DNA from 4 places in the Citrobacter freundii ATCC 8090 genome. Region 1 is predicted to be linked to each of the others. Evidence: predicted binding sites of a transcription regulator. Region 1 holds the regulator's gene; each other region holds the start of a gene.

Evidence for each region. Region 1 encodes sigma-54, which starts transcription at its own class of promoters, with help from an activator protein. Its sites were predicted from a motif close to GTTGGCACANNTTTCGCTNT; they were not measured.
Region 2: hypA (hydrogenase maturation nickel metallochaperone HypA) is a predicted target of sigma-54. The motif match lies at 1,872-1,891, and genes of this name have one in related genera.
Region 3: G4551_RS02095 (gamma carbonic anhydrase family protein) is a predicted target of sigma-54. The motif match lies at 2,984-3,003, and genes of this name have one in related genera.
Region 4: glnK (P-II family nitrogen regulator) is a predicted target of sigma-54. The motif match lies at 2,355-2,374, and genes of this name have one in related genera.

What each region holds. Positions count from the first base shown of each region.
Region 1 covers NZ_CP049015.1:4,420,567-4,424,918, forward strand. The annotation lists gene kdsC (3-deoxy-manno-octulosonate-8-phosphatase KdsC) at 1-73, shown strand, start outside; gene lptC (LPS export ABC transporter periplasmic protein LptC) at 70-645, shown strand; gene lptA (lipopolysaccharide ABC transporter substrate-binding protein LptA) at 614-1,162, shown strand; gene lptB (LPS export ABC transporter ATP-binding protein) at 1,169-1,894, shown strand; gene rpoN (RNA polymerase factor sigma-54) at 1,941-3,374, shown strand; gene hpf (ribosome hibernation promoting factor) at 3,397-3,684, shown strand; gene ptsN (PTS IIA-like nitrogen regulatory protein PtsN) at 3,768-4,259, shown strand; gene rapZ (RNase adapter RapZ) at 4,305-4,352, shown strand, end outside.
Region 2 covers NZ_CP049015.1:3,843,027-3,847,378, forward strand. The annotation lists gene hycC (formate hydrogenlyase subunit 3) at 1-510, opposite strand, end outside; gene hycB (formate hydrogenlyase subunit HycB) at 507-1,118, opposite strand; gene hycA (formate hydrogenlyase regulator HycA) at 1,262-1,720, opposite strand; gene hypA (hydrogenase maturation nickel metallochaperone HypA) at 1,919-2,290, shown strand; gene hypB (hydrogenase nickel incorporation protein HypB) at 2,394-3,266, shown strand; gene hypC (hydrogenase 3 maturation protein HypC) at 3,257-3,529, shown strand; gene hypD (hydrogenase formation protein HypD) at 3,530-4,352, shown strand, end outside.
Region 3 covers NZ_CP049015.1:418,350-422,701, forward strand. The annotation lists gene G4551_RS02075 (DNA topoisomerase family protein) at 1-520, shown strand, start outside; gene tsaC (L-threonylcarbamoyladenylate synthase type 1 TsaC) at 525-1,097, shown strand; gene aroE (shikimate dehydrogenase) at 1,099-1,920, shown strand; gene G4551_RS02090 (DUF1488 family protein) at 1,917-2,174, shown strand; gene G4551_RS02095 (gamma carbonic anhydrase family protein) at 2,150-2,704, opposite strand; rRNA gene G4551_RS02100 (16S ribosomal RNA) at 3,176-4,352, shown strand, end outside.
Region 4 covers NZ_CP049015.1:1,241,520-1,245,871, reverse strand. The annotation lists gene tesB (acyl-CoA thioesterase II) at 1-596, shown strand, start outside; gene amtB (ammonium transporter AmtB) at 647-1,933, opposite strand; gene glnK (P-II family nitrogen regulator) at 1,965-2,303, opposite strand; gene G4551_RS05905 (SmdB family multidrug efflux ABC transporter permease/ATP-binding protein) at 2,560-4,338, opposite strand; gene G4551_RS05900 (SmdA family multidrug ABC transporter permease/ATP-binding protein) at 4,331-4,352, opposite strand, start outside.

The DNA of each region.
Region 1 (4,352 bases):
TGTGCGTGAAGTCTGCGATTTATTACTCCTGGCGCAGGGCAAACTGGACGAGGCCAAAGGGCAATCGATATGAGCAAAACCAGACGTTGGGTTATCATTCTACTGTCGCTGGCTGTCCTTGTGATGATTGGTATTAATCTGGCAGACAAAGAGGACACCGCTCAGGTCGTCGTCAATAACAACGAGCCAACCTATAAGAGCGAACATACTGATACCGTCGTGTATAGTCCGGAAGGCGCGCTGAGCTATCACTTGATCGCACAACACGTTGAATATTATTCGGAACAAGCGGTTTCGTGGTTTACTCAACCAGTATTAACCACATTTGATAAGGATAAAGTACCGACCTGGACGATCAAGGCCGATAAAGCCAAATTGACCAACGATCGGATGCTGTATCTGTACGGCCATGTTGAGGTTAACGCCCTGGTGCCTGACTCTCAACTACGCAGAATTACGACCGATAACGCGCAGATTAACCTGGTGACACAAGATGTCACTTCCGATGATCTGGTGACGTTGTATGGCACAACATTTAACTCCAGCGGACTGAAGATGCGCGGCAACTTACGCAGCAAGAACGCCGAGCTGATTGAAAAGGTTAGAACCTCATATGAAATCCAAAACAAACAAACTCAGCCTTAATCTTGTACTTGCCAGCTCACTTCTGGTCGCCAGCATTCCGGCATTTGCCGTCACCGGCGATACCGAGCAGCCGATTCACATTGAGTCGGACCAGCAGTCCCTGGATATGCAGGGCAACGTGGTAACGTTTACTGGCAACGTGATTGTGACTCAGGGCACCATCAAAATTAACGCCGATAAAGTCGTCGTGACCCGTCCTGGCGGCGAAGACGGCAAAGAAGTGATTGACGGCTATGGCAATCCAGCGACGTTTTACCAGATGCAGGACAACGGTAAACCGGTTAAAGGCCGCGCCTCGCAGATGCACTATGAACTGGCGAAAGACTTTGTCGTGCTAACCGGCAAGGCGTATCTGGAACAGCTCGATAGCAACATCACGGGCGATAAGATCACCTATCTGGTAAAAGAGCAGAAAATGCAGGCCTTCAGCGATAAAGGCAAACGCGTCACCACCGTTCTGGTTCCGTCGCAGTTGCAGGACAAAAACAAGGCTCCGGCAGAGAAAAAAGGTAACTGATTCGTTATGGCAACATTAACTGCAAAGAACCTTGCAAAAGCCTATAAAGGCCGTCGTGTGGTGGAAGATGTCAGTCTGACCGTCAACTCCGGGGAGATCGTCGGTCTGCTCGGTCCTAACGGTGCAGGCAAGACAACAACCTTTTACATGGTGGTCGGCATTGTCCCGCGCGATGCGGGTAACATTATCATTGATGACGAAGACATCAGCCTGCTGCCTCTGCATGCGCGCGCGCGTCGCGGCATCGGCTACTTACCGCAGGAAGCATCGATTTTCCGTCGCCTGAGCGTGTTTGATAACCTGATGGCGGTACTGCAAATTCGTGACGATCTGACCAGCGAGCAGCGGGAAGATCGCGCCAACGAGCTGATGGAAGAATTCCACATCGAGCACCTGCGTGACAGTATGGGGCAGTCGCTCTCCGGTGGTGAACGACGCCGCGTGGAGATCGCCCGCGCACTGGCCGCTAATCCGAAATTTATCCTGCTGGATGAACCGTTTGCCGGTGTTGACCCGATTTCCGTTATTGATATCAAACGGATCATCGAACACCTGCGCGACAGCGGCCTTGGCGTGCTGATTACCGACCATAACGTCCGCGAAACGCTGGCAGTGTGTGAGCGCGCCTATATCGTGAGTCAGGGGCACCTGATCGCGCACGGCACGCCAACAGAAATACTGCAGGATGAGCACGTTAAGCGCGTATACCTTGGGGAAGACTTCAGACTCTGATAGGGTAGAAGACTTCACGTCACCGCAGGAGAAAACAACTCTGAACATGAAGCAAGGTTTGCAACTCAGGCTTAGCCAACAACTGGCGATGACGCCTCAGCTACAACAGGCTATCCGTCTGTTGCAGCTGTCCACGCTGGAACTTCAGCAAGAACTTCAGCAAGCGCTGGAAAGTAACCCACTGCTCGAGCAAACCGATCTTCACGACGAAATTGATACCCAGGAAAAACAGGACAGCGAAACCCTCGACACCGCCGATGCTCTCGAACAAAAAGAGATGCCTGAGGAGCTGCCACTTGATGCCAGTTGGGATGAAATTTACACCGCCGGGACGCCTTCGGGCACCAGCGGAGATTACATCGACGACGAGCTGCCTGTGTATCAGGGTGAGACCACGCAATCACTACAGGATTACCTGATGTGGCAAGTGGAACTGACCCCGTTCTCGGATACCGATCGCGCCATTGCGACATCCATTGTGGATGCGGTAGACGAAACCGGTTATCTCACCGTGACCCTGGACGATATTCTCGAAAGCATGGGCGATGACGACGTCGGTATGGACGAAATCGAAGCCGTGCTTAAACGCGTTCAGCGCTTTGATCCCGTAGGCGTGGCCGCCAAAGATCTCCGCGACTGCTTACTGATCCAACTTTCGCAGTTTGATAAAGCCACACCGTGGCTGGAAGAAGCGCGCCTGATCATCAGCGATCATCTCGATCTGTTAGCCAACCATGACTTCCGCACGCTGATGCGCGTGACCCGACTGAAAGAAGACGTGCTAAAAGAAGCCGTCAATCTTATTCAGTCACTGGATCCAAGGCCTGGGCAGTCGATCCAGACTGGCGAACCAGAATACGTTATTCCGGATGTGCTGGTGCGTAAGCATAACGATCGCTGGGTGGTCGAACTCAACAGCGACAGCATCCCACGACTGCAGATTAACCAGCACTACGCCGCTATGTGCAATAGCGCGCGCAACGATGCCGACAGTCAGTTTATCCGTAGCAATCTACAGGATGCGAAGTGGCTGATTAAAAGCCTGGAAAGCCGCAATGATACACTGCTGCGCGTAAGTCGTTGCATCGTTGAACAACAGCAAGCCTTCTTTGAGCAAGGCGAAGAGTTTATGAAACCGATGGTGCTGGCGGATATCGCCCAGGCCGTCGAGATGCACGAATCGACCATTTCCCGTGTGACCACGCAAAAGTATCTGCACAGTCCGCGCGGCATTTTTGAATTGAAGTATTTCTTTTCCAGTCACGTTAATACTGAAGGTGGAGGCGAAGCCTCATCCACGGCGATCCGTGCGCTGGTGAAGAAATTAATTGCTGCGGAAAACCCCGCGAAACCACTGAGTGACAGCAAGTTAACCTCTATGCTGTCAGAACAGGGTATCATGGTGGCACGCCGCACCGTTGCGAAGTACCGAGAGTCTTTATCCATTCCGCCGTCTAACCAGCGCAAACAGCTGGTCTGACCCAACCGATAAGGAAGACACTATGCAGCTCAACATCACTGGAAACAACGTCGAAATCACTGAAGCCCTGCGCGATTTTGTTAATACAAAATTTGCCAAGCTTGAACAATATTTCGACCGGATTAATCAGGTCTATATTGTGTTGAAAGTGGAGAAGGTTACACATATCTCGGATGCAACGCTGCATGTGAACGGTGGCGAAATTCATGCCAGCGCGGAAGGTCAGGATATGTACGCAGCCATTGACGGTTTAATTGATAAACTGGCTCGGCAGTTAACAAAACATAAAGATAAACTGAAACAGCACTAACTTGTCCGGGCAGTTAGCGGGTGCAGGACGGCCTGTTGTGTAGCACAACAGGCCATTTGTACAGTTAGCGCTTAGGTGAAATTATGACAAATAACGATACGACTCTACAACTGAGCACTGTTCTTAACCAGGAATGTACACGCGCAGGTGTTCACTGCCAAAGCAAGAAACGCGCACTGGAAATCATTAGTGAACTGGCGGCAAAACAGCTCAGCTTGCCTTCTCAGGTGGTATTTGAGGCCATTCTGACGCGTGAAAAAATGGGCAGTACCGGCATCGGTAATGGTATTGCTATCCCGCATGGAAAGCTGGAAGAAGACACGATGCGCGCGGTTGGTGTGTTTGTGCAACTTGAAACGCCTATCGCCTTCGACGCTATTGATAATCAGCCAGTCGATCTGCTGTTCGCCCTGCTGGTTCCGGCGGACCAAACCAAGACGCATTTGCATACGTTGTCACTGGTCGCAAAACGTCTGGCGGATAAAACCATCTGTCGTCGTCTGCGCGCCGCACAGAGTGACCAGGAGTTGTATCAAATCATCACGGACACCGAAGGTGGACAGGATGAAGCATAACAACCCAATGGCATCCTTTTTTGTCGTTGTGAGGAGAAACAGTACATGGTACTGATGATCGTCAGCGGCCGTTCAGGGTCAGGTAAATCTGTC
Region 2 (4,352 bases), 580 kb from region 1:
GTAGCAGGCAACCGCCAGCAGCAGCGTACCAATACGCCCCAGCGCAAACCACAGTTTGCCTTCTTTACTGCAGCCGGTGAGGAACACGGCACACAGCGCCATGATTTCCGCCATCACCACCAGCGTACCGAGGTTGCTGGCAACCACCGCACATACCGCCGCGGCCATCAGCAGATTCACCAGCAGGCCGTTAGCTTTCACCTGCGGATGACGATGCCAGTCAATGTTGTACAGGCTGACAAACAGGCCGCACAGTCCCAGCGTAATCAGCCAGATAGCATTCAGCGGAGTAATTTGCAGACTGTGCCCAATAAACGGCATCACGCCGCTCACCGCCAGCGCATTAGTCAGAACGGTAAAACCAGCGGCTGCCGTACACAAGCTGCCGACCGCACCGCCAACTCCAGCAATCCAGCCGCTCAGCGATTTATGAAATGAAAACAGAAATGCCAGAACCGCAGCCGCTGTAAACCAGGCCACGCCGCTGTTAATCAGTGAAATTGCGCTCATTTTGCATCCCCACTCTGAGCCTGCTGAAACAAGGTGAGATCGCCAAAATCGGTATTGAAAGTCAGCTCACGCTTACGTTTGCTGGCGCGGGCGATATCCATGTTGCTCACCAGGTGCAGGGCTTTGGTCGGACACATGCGCACGCAGGCCGGACCAAGCTCGTCAAAACTGCACAGATCGCATTTCACCGCGATGGCACGAACGCCTGGAACCCAGTCCAACAGCGAACTCACGCGAGCAGGCGCTGGCGGAGCCGGAGGCGCTTTTGGCGTATTGGCGTTTGCCGGGATATGCAGCGGACGGCTACCAGAAAACTCTATCGCGCCAAACGGACAAGCGATCCCGCACAGTTTGCAGCTTACGCACAGGCTTTCATTCAGCTGTACGGCGCCATCAACGCGGTTAATGGCATTAACCGGACACACGGTGGCGCAAGGCGCATCTTCACACTGGTGGCAAAGCTGCGGCGCGGATTCTTTTTCATTTAACATCACTTTCAGGCGCGGCATTGACTGCAGGCCATGCTGGCGATGTGTCTCTGAGCAGGCGGCTTCACAGGTGTGGCAGCCAATACAAAGAGTGGAGTCAGCAATTACAAAACGATTCACCAGGCATTCCTCAGGTGATAGTCATTTTTGACGAAAACATGTCTGCAAAATGTCATTTCGACATTTTTCGACATGCCCATTCCCTAAAACATCGTGACGCAGTATGTAAACCGCATCATGACAAAGTGGACAGCACCTGAGGCTTAAGCCGGGCTATGTCCCTCAACCAGTTGGCTTAAATTCACCGGCATATTGTTCTCAACCGCGGTGTACAGGCTGTCGTAGACGGTGGCGATTTTCTCGAGATAGTGCTCCAGCACCTGTTCGCGATCGCGGTTACTGAAACGCTCATCGACTTGACCGTCGATGGTCAACTGTGCCTGTGCAATCAGTTGCTTATCATCACCATCTTTTGTTTCGACGTAGTACTCGATGGTGTGGCTATTGAAGCCATCCGCCAGCGTGACGTAGATAGTGAAGTGTTCAAAAAGGACAAAGCAGAGATCTTTGTCCGGCGCACAGCTCATTGCATGATGCAAACGCGCTTTCGAGAGGGTGATCCCCTGAACCAGCGAGTTGCAGTAAATACGCCACTGGTCCTGTAGGCGACGATGCCGTTCAGCGATGTAATCGGCTTTTTCGCTTATTTCCCAAATAGTCATGTCAGGTTACCCGTTTAGCAGAGATGAACAGCCTTAAGCACATTTCATGCCAAAATTAAATTACTTAATTTTCATATAGATAAAAAATAAAAGGCGGGTGACGACATGTCATTTCGTCATTATCGTCATTGTCACGAATGAAAGAATTCAACCTGGCATGCTTATTGCTTTTGATATGGCAACTTCACAGGAGGCGGTATGCACGAAATAACCCTCTGCCAACGGGCACTGGAATTGATTGAACAACAGGCCACGCAACACGGTGCTCAGCGAGTAACTGGGGTCTGGCTCAAAATTGGCGCATTTTCTTGCGTAGAAACCAGCGCTCTCTCCTTTTGTTTTGATCTGGTATGCCGCGGGACCCTTGCAGAAGGTTGTAAACTCCACCTCGAAGAACAAGAAGCCGAATGTTGGTGCGAATCTTGTCAACAATACGTCACGTTACTGACGCAACGCGTGCGCCGATGTCCGCAATGCAACAGCGATATGCTGAGAATTGTGGCCGATGACGGCCTACAGATTCGACGTATTGAAATAGATCAGACTCCAGCGCCGGATGGCGACGCTTAAGCGTCTTATCCAGCCTACAGAAAGAGCTCGTTTGTAGGCCGGATAAGGCAACGCAGTCATCCGGCAACAGATGTATCGCAAGTAAAAAGATCAGGAGTGAGCGATGTGTACGACATGTGGTTGCGCTGAAGGCAACCTATATATAGAGGGTGATGAGCATAATCCCCACTCGGCGTTTCGCAGCGCGCCATTTGCCCCAGCGGCTCGTCCAGCGCTGAATATTACCGGTGTGAAGACCTCAAATTTCACACCGAGCCAGACCGAAGAAGGCGATTTGCACTACGGTCACGGTGAGGCAGGAACCCACGCACCAGGTATGAGCCAACGCCGTATGCTGGAAGTGGAAATTGACGTACTGGACAAAAACAACCGCCTGGCCGAGCGCAACCGTGCCCGCTTTGCGGCCCGTCAGCATCTGGTGCTGAACCTTGTTTCAAGCCCGGGCTCCGGTAAAACCACGCTGCTGACCGAAACGCTGATGAAGCTGAAAGATAGCGTGCCGTGCGCCGTTATTGAAGGTGACCAGCAGACGGTGAACGATGCTGCCCGTATTCGCGCCACAGGCACGCCCGCCATTCAAGTCAACACCGGTAAAGGTTGCCACCTTGACGCACAAATGATTGCTGACGCTGCGCCGCGTTTGCCGCTTGACGATAACGGCATTCTGTTCATTGAGAACGTCGGCAACCTGGTCTGCCCGGCCAGCTTCGACCTCGGCGAGCGCCATAAAGTGGCCGTGCTTTCCGTCACCGAAGGTGAAGACAAACCGCTGAAATATCCACATATGTTTGCCGCCGCATCGCTGATGCTGCTCAACAAAGTGGATCTGCTACCGTACCTCAATTTTGACGTTGAAAAATGCATCGCCAGCGCCCGGGAAGTGAACCCGGGAATTGAGATTATCCTGATTTCCGCCACCAGTGGTGAAGGGATGGATCAATGGCTCTCCTGGCTGGAGACGCAGCGATGTGCATAGGTGTTCCGGGTCAAATCCGCACCATTGATGGCAACCAGGCCAAAGTCGACGTTTGCGGTATTCAGCGCGACGTCGACCTGACGCTGGTCGGTAGCTGTGATGAACATGGCCAACCGCGCCTCGGCCAGTGGGTACTGGTCCACGTCGGTTTTGCCATGAGCATCATTAATGAAGCTGAAGCGCGCGATACGCTCGACGCGCTGCAAAACATGTTTGACGTTGAGCCGGATGTCGGCGCGTTGCTGTACGGCGAGGAAAAATAAATGCGTTTTGTTGACGAATACCGCGCACCAGAGCAGGTGATGCAACTGATAGAGCACCTGTCTGAACGTGCCGCCCACCTCCCCTACACGGCTGAACGCCCACTGCGCATCATGGAAGTTTGTGGTGGTCATACCCACGCTATCTTCAAATTCGGCCTCGACCAGTTGCTACCGGAAAACGTGGAGTTTATTCATGGTCCGGGTTGCCCGGTTTGCGTTCTGCCGATGGGTAGAATCGACAGCTGTGTAGAAATCGCCAGTCATCCAGAAGTCATTTTCTGCACCTTTGGTGATGCGATGCGCGTCCCGGGTAAGCAAGGCTCCCTGCTGCAAGCCAAGGCGCGCGGTGCAGATATCCGCATCGTCTATTCACCGATGGATGCGCTGAAACTGGCACAGGAAAACCCAACGCGTAAGGTGGTGTTCTTTGGTCTGGGTTTTGAAACCACAATGCCAACGACCGCTATCACTCTGCAACAGGCAAAGCAGCGTGATGTGCAGAACTTTTACTTTTTCTGCCAGCACATCACGCTTATCCCTACGCTGCGCAGCCTGCTGGAACAGCCGGACAACGGTATTGACGCCTTTTTAGCACCAGGCCACGTCAGCATGGTGATTGGCACTGATGCCTATAATTTCATTGCTTCAGACTTCCATCGTCCGTTAGTGGTCGCCGGTTTTGAACCGCTCGATCTCCTGCAAGGCGTGGTGATGTTAATTGAGCAGAAAATTGCCGCGCACAGCCAGGTAGAAAACCAGTACCGTCGCGTGGTACCGGACGCCGGTAACGCGTTAGCGCAACAGGCCATCGCCGAGGTGTTCT
Region 3 (4,352 bases), 960 kb from region 1:
GGTGCGTAAAAATGAGCCCTGCCCACAATGCGGGGCTGAATTGGTTATTCGTTCCGGGAAACACGGTCCGTTTCTCGGTTGTTCACACTATCCAGAATGCGATTACATCCGTCCGCTGAAATCTTCCGCGGACGGACATATTGTCAAAGTTCTGGAGGGTAAGCTTTGTCCTGCATGTGGCGCTGAGCTGGTGCTGAGACAGGGACGATTCGGTATGTTCATTGGATGCAGTGACTATCCTGCGTGCGATCACACCGAGCTCATCGACAAGCCTGATGAAACAGCAATAGTCTGTCCTCAATGCCAGACTGGTCATCTTGTCCAGCGGCGTTCCCGTTATGGCAAAACCTTCTACTCCTGCGATCGCTATCCGGAGTGCCAGTTTGTCATTAACTTCAAACCGTTATCCGGAGAATGTCCTGAGTGTCATTATCCGCTTCTCATCGAAAAGAAAACCGCACAGGGTGTGAAGCATTTCTGTGCCAGTAAACAATGTGGAAAGCCGATTTCGGCGGAATAAAAAAGTGAATAATAACCTGCCCACAGACGCTATCGCTGCGGCGATAGCGATTCTGAAACAAGAAAAAGTCATCGCCTATCCAACTGAAGCTGTTTTCGGTGTCGGTTGCGATCCCGACAGCGAAACGGCTGTTACCCGTCTGTTAGAGTTAAAACAACGCCCAGTCGATAAAGGTTTAATTTTGATTGCGGCAAGCTTTGACCAGCTTAAACCCTATATCGACGATAGCATGCTCACCGAGGCCCAACGTGAGGCTGTGTTCGCCCGCTGGCCTGGGCCTGTTACTTTCGTTTTCCCGGCGCCCGCGACTACGCCTCGTTGGTTGACCGGTCGTTTTGACTCGCTGGCCGTGCGTGTCACCGATCATCCGCTGGTGGTTGCATTGTGCCAGGCTTATGGCAAACCATTAGTCTCTACCAGTGCTAATCTGAGTGGCTTACCGCCTTGCAGAACGGTTGAGGAAGTCCGTGCGCAGTTTGGTACAGACTTTCCTGTGGTTGAGGGGGAGACCGGAGGCCGTTTGAATCCTTCGGAGATCCGTGATGCTCTGACGGGTGAACAGTTTCGACAGGGGTAATATGAAAGAAGCCTATGCTGTTTTTGGTAATCCGATAGCGCACAGTAAATCGCCCTTTATTCATCAGCAATTTGCAGAGCAGTTGAAGATTGATCATTCCTATGGGCGTGTACTGGCGCCCATCAATGATTTTGTGAATACACTGAACGCTTTTTTTGCTGAGGGCGGGAAGGGGGCAAATGTCACAGTGCCTTTTAAAGAAGAGGCGTTTGCACGTGCTGATGAACTAACGGAGCGGGCATCGCTTGCTGGAGCGGTCAACACCCTTAAACGGCTGGAGGATGGGCGTTTACTGGGAGACAACACGGATGGTATCGGCTTATTAAGCGATCTTGAGCGTTTATCTTTCATTCATCCCGGATCGCGAGTTCTGCTGATTGGTGCGGGTGGTGCATCCCGTGGAGTTTTATTACCTCTTCTTTCTATGGATTGTGCGGTGACTATTGTTAACCGTACCGCTTCGCGTGCTGAAGAACTGGCACAAATCTTCTCCCACACCGGCAGCGTGCAGGCGGTGGGAATGGACGATCTTGAAAATTGCAGTTTTGATTTGATCATCAATGCCACATCCAGCGGAATGAGCGGTGAGATACCAGCTATTCCAGCATCTCTTATCCACCCTTCGGTCTATTGTTATGACATGTTTTATCAGAAAGGGAACACACCGTTTCTTTCCTGGTGTGTTTCGCATGGGGCGAAACATTATGCCGATGGCCTGGGGATGCTGGTGGGGCAGGCTGCGCATGCAGTTTTACTTTGGCATGGCGTTTTGCCACAGGTGGAGCCTGTCATAAAAAGCATGCAACAGGAATTGTCGGCATGAATCAGGCGATCCAGTTTCCCGAACGGGAAGAATGGTGCACGGATGTTAACGCCGTTGTGTTTCCAGCGATGGTTCATGGTATGCAGTTAACATGTGCCATATCTGGAGAGATTATGGCGTCCCGCTTTGGCGGCGACACGCCTGAGCAGTGGTTGGAAATATTTCAACAGCATCGCTGGGATCTGGAAGAAGAAGCTGAAGCATTGATCCAGGCCCAGCAGGAAGATGCTCAAGGTTGGGTGTGGTTACTCTGACTTAAATACTCGTCTTTCCACTTAACATAGTTGTTAGCTGAATATTGTAAGCCTGCTTTCTCTTCATCGCTTAATGGACGGATTTGCTTAACCGGGCTTCCCAGGTACAGATATCCGCTTTCCAGGCGCTTGTTTTGTGGAACCAGGCTACCAGCCCCAATCATAACGTCGTCTTCTACGACTACGCCATCCAGCAGAATCGATCCCATGCCGACTAATACACGGTTGCCAATGATACAGCCGTGTAGCATGACTTTATGACCAACCGTAACGTCCTCACCCACGATCAGTGGGTTACCCTGCGGATTAGACGTGGATTTATGCGTGACATGGAGAACGCTGCCGTCCTGGATGTTTGTACGGGCACCAATTTGTACATAGTTAACGTCGCCACGAATGGCAACCAGTGGCCAGATTCCGACATCATCAGCTAAACGAACATCACCAATGACGACACTACTGGTGTCGATCATCACGCGATTTCCGATCTGTGGGAAAAGATCCTTATAAGGACGCAGTACATCAGACATGTTTACCTCAACGAAAATAGAGCAGTAATGAAAACTTTGGTTGGATTATTGAGACTGTGCAAGTGGTTTAGCTATCAAAAATCAGTCAAATTGCGCAGGAATGTAGCGAAAGGAGTGAAAAACAAGCATTCAGAAAAAAAGATCCAAAAAATACTTGTGCTAAAAAATGGGATCCCTATAATGCGCCTCCATCGACACGGCGGATGTGAATCACTTCACGCAAACAGCCGGTTCGGTTGAAGAGAAAAACCTGAAAATGAGGGTTGACTCTGAAAGAGGAAAGCGTAATATACGCCACCTCGCGACAGAGCGCTAAAGCGCGTCGCAACTGCTCTTTAACAATTTATCAGACAATCTGTGTGGGCACTCGAAGATACGGATTCTTAACGTCGCAAGACGAAAAATGAATACCAAGTCTCTGAGTGAACATGCGTAATTCATTACGAAGTTTAATTCACGAGCATCAAACTTAAATTGAAGAGTTTGATCATGGCTCAGATTGAACGCTGGCGGCAGGCCTAACACATGCAAGTCGAACGGTAGCACAGAGGAGCTTGCTCCTTGGGTGACGAGTGGCGGACGGGTGAGTAATGTCTGGGAAACTGCCCGATGGAGGGGGATAACTACTGGAAACGGTAGCTAATACCGCATAACGTCGCAAGACCAAAGAGGGGGACCTTCGGGCCTCTTGCCATCGGATGTGCCCAGATGGGATTAGCTAGTAGGTGGGGTAACGGCTCACCTAGGCGACGATCCCTAGCTGGTCTGAGAGGATGACCAGCCACACTGGAACTGAGACACGGTCCAGACTCCTACGGGAGGCAGCAGTGGGGAATATTGCACAATGGGCGCAAGCCTGATGCAGCCATGCCGCGTGTATGAAGAAGGCCTTCGGGTTGTAAAGTACTTTCAGCGAGGAGGAAGGCGTTGTGGTTAATAACCGCAGCGATTGACGTTACTCGCAGAAGAAGCACCGGCTAACTCCGTGCCAGCAGCCGCGGTAATACGGAGGGTGCAAGCGTTAATCGGAATTACTGGGCGTAAAGCGCACGCAGGCGGTCTGTCAAGTCGGATGTGAAATCCCCGGGCTCAACCTGGGAACTGCATCCGAAACTGGCAGGCTAGAGTCTTGTAGAGGGGGGTAGAATTCCAGGTGTAGCGGTGAAATGCGTAGAGATCTGGAGGAATACCGGTGGCGAAGGCGGCCCCCTGGACAAAGACTGACGCTCAGGTGCGAAAGCGTGGGGAGCAAACAGGATTAGATACCCTGGTAGTCCACGCCGTAAACGATGTCGACTTGGAGGTTGTGCCCTTGAGGCGTGGCTTCCGGAGCTAACGCGTTAAGTCGACCGCCTGGGGAGTACGGCCGCAAGGTTAAAACTCAAATGAATTGACGGGGGCCCGCACAAGCGGTGGAGCATGTGGTTTAATTCGATGCAACGCGAAGAACCTTACCTACTCTTGACATCCAGAGAACTTAGCAGAGATGCTTTGGTGCCTTCGGGAACTCTGAGACAGGTGCTGCATGGCTGTCGTCAGCTCGTGTTGTGAAATGTTGGGTTAAGTCCCGCAACGAGCGCAACCCTTATCCTTTGTTGCCAGCGGTTCGGCCGGGAACTCAAAGGAGACTGCCAGTGATAAACTGGAG
Region 4 (4,352 bases), 1.8 Mb from region 1:
CGCGCCGCGTTGCCGCAATCCAGAATGGTAAACCTATTTTTTACATGACAGCCTCTTTCCAGGCGCCGGAAGACGGATTTGAACATCAGAAAACCATGCCGGATGCGCCGAGTCCCGATGAGCTTAAATCAGAAACAGAAATTGCCCGCTCAGTGGCGCATTTGCTGCCGCCGCTGTTGAAAGAAAAATTTATCAACGATCGTCCATTGGAAGTGCGTCCGGTTGAATTTCATAACCCCTTAAAAGGTCACGTCGCACCTCCGGCGCGCCAGGTTTGGATCCGCGCAAACGGCGAGCTGCAGGACGATCTGCGCGTCCATCAATATCTGCTGGGTTATGCTTCAGACCTGAACTTCCTGCCTGTTGCGCTGCAGCCGTACGGAATTGGTTTCCTGGAAAAAGGGATTCAGATCGCCACCATTGACCACTCCATGTGGTTCCATCGTCCGTTCAATATCAATGAGTGGTTGTTGTATAACGTCGAGAGTACTTCGGCCTCCGGTGCCCGGGGTTTTGTACGCGGGGAGTTTTATACGCAGGACGGCGTGCTGGTCGCCTCTACCGTGCAGGAAGGGGTAATGCGTAATCGTAATTGAGAATTACCGGATGGCGGCGCAAAAGCGTTGCCATCCGGCAGATTGAAACATCAAGCGTTGTAAGCGTTCTCGCCGTGGCTGTTCACATCCAGACCTTCGCGTTCCTGCTCTTCCGGTACACGCAGACCCACCGTCATATCCGCCAGCTTATAGCCAATGAAAGCCACCACACCGGACCAGACGATGGTAATCGCCACGCTTTCCAGTTGCACCAGCAGCTGATGCCCCATGGTCACGCCCTCGGCAAAGCCCACGCCGCCCAGAGAGCTGGCAGCGAACACCCCGGTCAGGATGCAGCCGACAATGCCGCACACGCCGTGCACGCCAAACACATCACACGGATCGTCCACGCGCAGAATACGCTTCAGGATGGTCACACCCCACAGGCCAGCCAGTCCCGCAACGACACCAATAATCAGCGCGCCGCCGACACCAATATAGCCACATGCCGGTGTTACCCCCACCAGACCCGCAATAGCACCAGAACACGCGCCCAGCAGGGACGGTTTGCCACGCAGCGCCCATTCACCGAAGATCCATCCGAGGATGGCTGCGGCGGTGGCGACCACGGTATTGACGAAGGCCAGTGCGGCAATCTCATTCGCCGTTCCCGCTGAACCGGCGTTAAAGCCAAACCAACCAATATAGAGAATAGCGGTACCGGTGAAGACCATCGGCAGGTTATGCGGTTTAAAGGCTTCTTTGCCAAAACCGACGCGTTTGCCAATCAGATACGCACCAACCAGACCGGCAATCGCCGCGTTGATATGCACGACTGTTCCGCCGGCAAAATCCAACGCACCGTGGGAAGCCAGCAAGCCGCCGCCCCAGACCATATGGGCAATGGGGATGTACGACAACGTTAACCATACCACTACAAAAATCAGCACCGCAGAGAAGCGAATACGTTCAGCCAGCGCCCCGACAATCAGCCCAACGGTGATGCAGGCGAAAGAACCCTGAAAAGCAACGTGAATGTACTGGTAGAAGCTCCCCGTGACCGCCGTCAGCGCGATGTTCTTCAACAATACCCAGTTGAAGTTGCCGAAGAAATTATTCCCTTCGCCAAATGCCAGTGAGTAGCCATAAACCACCCATAGAATACAAACCAGAGCGAATGTCACCGTCACCTGAGTCAGCATCGACAGCACGTTCTTACCGCGAATCAAACCGCCGTAGAACAACGCAATGCCAGGGATAGTCATAAACAGCACCAGCGCGGTACAGATCATCATAAAAGCGTTATCTGCTTTATCCGCAACCGCCGGTGCCGCCATTGCCAGTCCCGGCAGTAGCGCCAGTGAAGCAATACCTGTTTTCATCGTTGCTATCTTCATTTTTTGGTTTCCTATCACTGTGTGCCAGAAGTTACAGTGCGGCTTCGTCGGCTTCGCCGGTACGAATACGAATCACACGTTGCAGCTCGGCGACGAAGATTTTGCCGTCGCCAATTTTTCCGGTGTATGCCGCTTTACTGATGACATCAATCACGCCATCCAGTTGGTCGTCGGCAATCGCCACATCAATCTTCACCTTTGGCAGAAAATTGACGCTATATTCAGCCCCACGGTACAGCTCAGCATGACCTTTCTGTCGGCCAAAGCCCTTCACTTCGGTGACGGTCAGCCCCTGAATACCAATAGACGACAGTGCTTCACGGACGTCTTCCAGTTTGAACGGTTTGATTACCACGGTAACCAGCTTCATAGATCCCCTCCAGTCAGAATTCAGTAGTGGCTGCAGATACACGAGAGGAATATTGCAAGGGGTGTGCCAGGAATGAAAAACGCGGAATAATTCAGGCTTGCAGGGTATTGCTGGGGGAGAAAAAGAAAAAACGCACTATGACGGTGCATAGTGCGTTACATTTTTGCACCAGATTGTTGATTGCCGGATGGCGGTGTAAACGCCTTATCCGGCCTACAAAACCGCGTTGACCGTAGGCCTGATAAGCGCAGCACCATCAGGCGATAACCGAATCCTCATGTGCGCTGGCCGCCAGCTCTTCACCCGCCAGTTGAAGCTGATACATCTGCCAGTAACGGCCTTGCGCCGCCAGTAGTTGCTGGTGCGTACCACGCTCAACCGCCTGCCCGCGATGCAGCACCAGAATGGTATCCGCATCGACAATCGTCGATAACCGATGTGCAATCACTACCAACGTGGTGTGTTCACGTACCGCCGCCAGCGCGTGCTGAATGGCCTGTTCAGTACCGGAATCAATACTGGCCGTGGCTTCATCGAGGATCAGTACCTGCGGCGTTTCCACCAATACCCGCGCCAGCGCCAGCAGCTGTTTCTGCCCAACGGAGAGATTATTGCCCTGCTCGCCCAGCCGGGTATGGATCCCCTCGCTCAGCCCCCGCGCCAGTGCTGCCAGTTGCACAGTCTCCAGAGCCTGCCATACCCGCTCTTCTGAGATATCACGACCCAGCGTGACGTTTGCCAGGAAGGTATCCGCCATCACCACCGGATCCTGCTGCACCATCGCGATGCCCTGACGTAACGCACTGTGGCTCAGAGAAGACAGCGGACGTCCGTCAAGGCGGATTTCGCCCTGCGTCAACGGGTAGTAACCCATCAGCAGACTGGCCAGCGTACTTTTGCCGCTACCGGTGTGTCCGACCAAGGCTACAAAGCTGCGCGAAGGCACGGACAGACAGATATTTTGCAGCACCAGATTGTCGTCACGATAGGCAAATGAAACGTTATCCACCTCAATATCCCCACTCTTCAGCGGTCGATCATCGTCACCATAGCGCTGACGTGGTCCGTCCATCAGCTCGAACACTCGCTCACCGGCGACAACCGCCTGCTGCAGCATTGATTGCTGGGTGGTCAGCTCGATCAGCGGCTCGTTCAAACGGCCGAGGTAGCTGATAAACGCGTACAGCACGCCAACCTCAATGGAGCTGCCAGAGGTAAAGCTGAACAGCATCAGCAAACCGCAGAGGATCAGCGCCGAGAAAAGGCTCAGCAGTGGGCGCAGCAAAAAGCCATCCAGTCGCAGGGTTTGCATACGCGCCATATAGTGCGAGCGGCTGGCCTCCCCCATTCTCTCGCCAAATCGCGCCTGCTGGCGGAACTGCTGGATAACGCTCATGCCGTTGATGACTTCGTTAAAGCCATCGTTAATATCCGCCAGATAAGCGCGCACCCGACGCACAATCGGGGTGCTGTAGCGTTGATAAATCACCATCACCACCATCACCGCCGGGAAAATAGCCATCGCCACCAGCGCCATACGCCACTCGAGGCTGAACATCGCCACCAGCATGGCACCGATTAAGGCCGCGCTGCGCAGAACCGTTGCGACCACCGTCACGTACAGGTCGCGAATAACTTCGGTGTCATTGGTCACACGTGAGATAAGCTGCCCGACGGGCTGAGTATCAAAGGCGCTGAGCGGCTGGCGCAGCGCAGCGTCCATTACGTCAGTGCGTAACTGTTGTACGACGCCAACCGCCGCCTGGTTAAACAACAACGACTGCGCGTAATGCAGGCCTGCCGCCAGCAGTTGCAGACCGACATAGGCCGCAACCAGCCCGACAACCATCGCCAACGGCAGATTGTTCTTCGCCACCATGTTATCGATAAAATAGCTAATCAACAGCGGACCGCTGACTTCCGCCGCAGCCGCCACCCACAGCATAACTACCGCAATCACCAACTGTTTTCGCCATGGTGAACCATACGCCAGCAATCTTTTCAGGGTCGGCCATAGTTGCCCAAAACTACGCATTAGCCGCCTCCTCG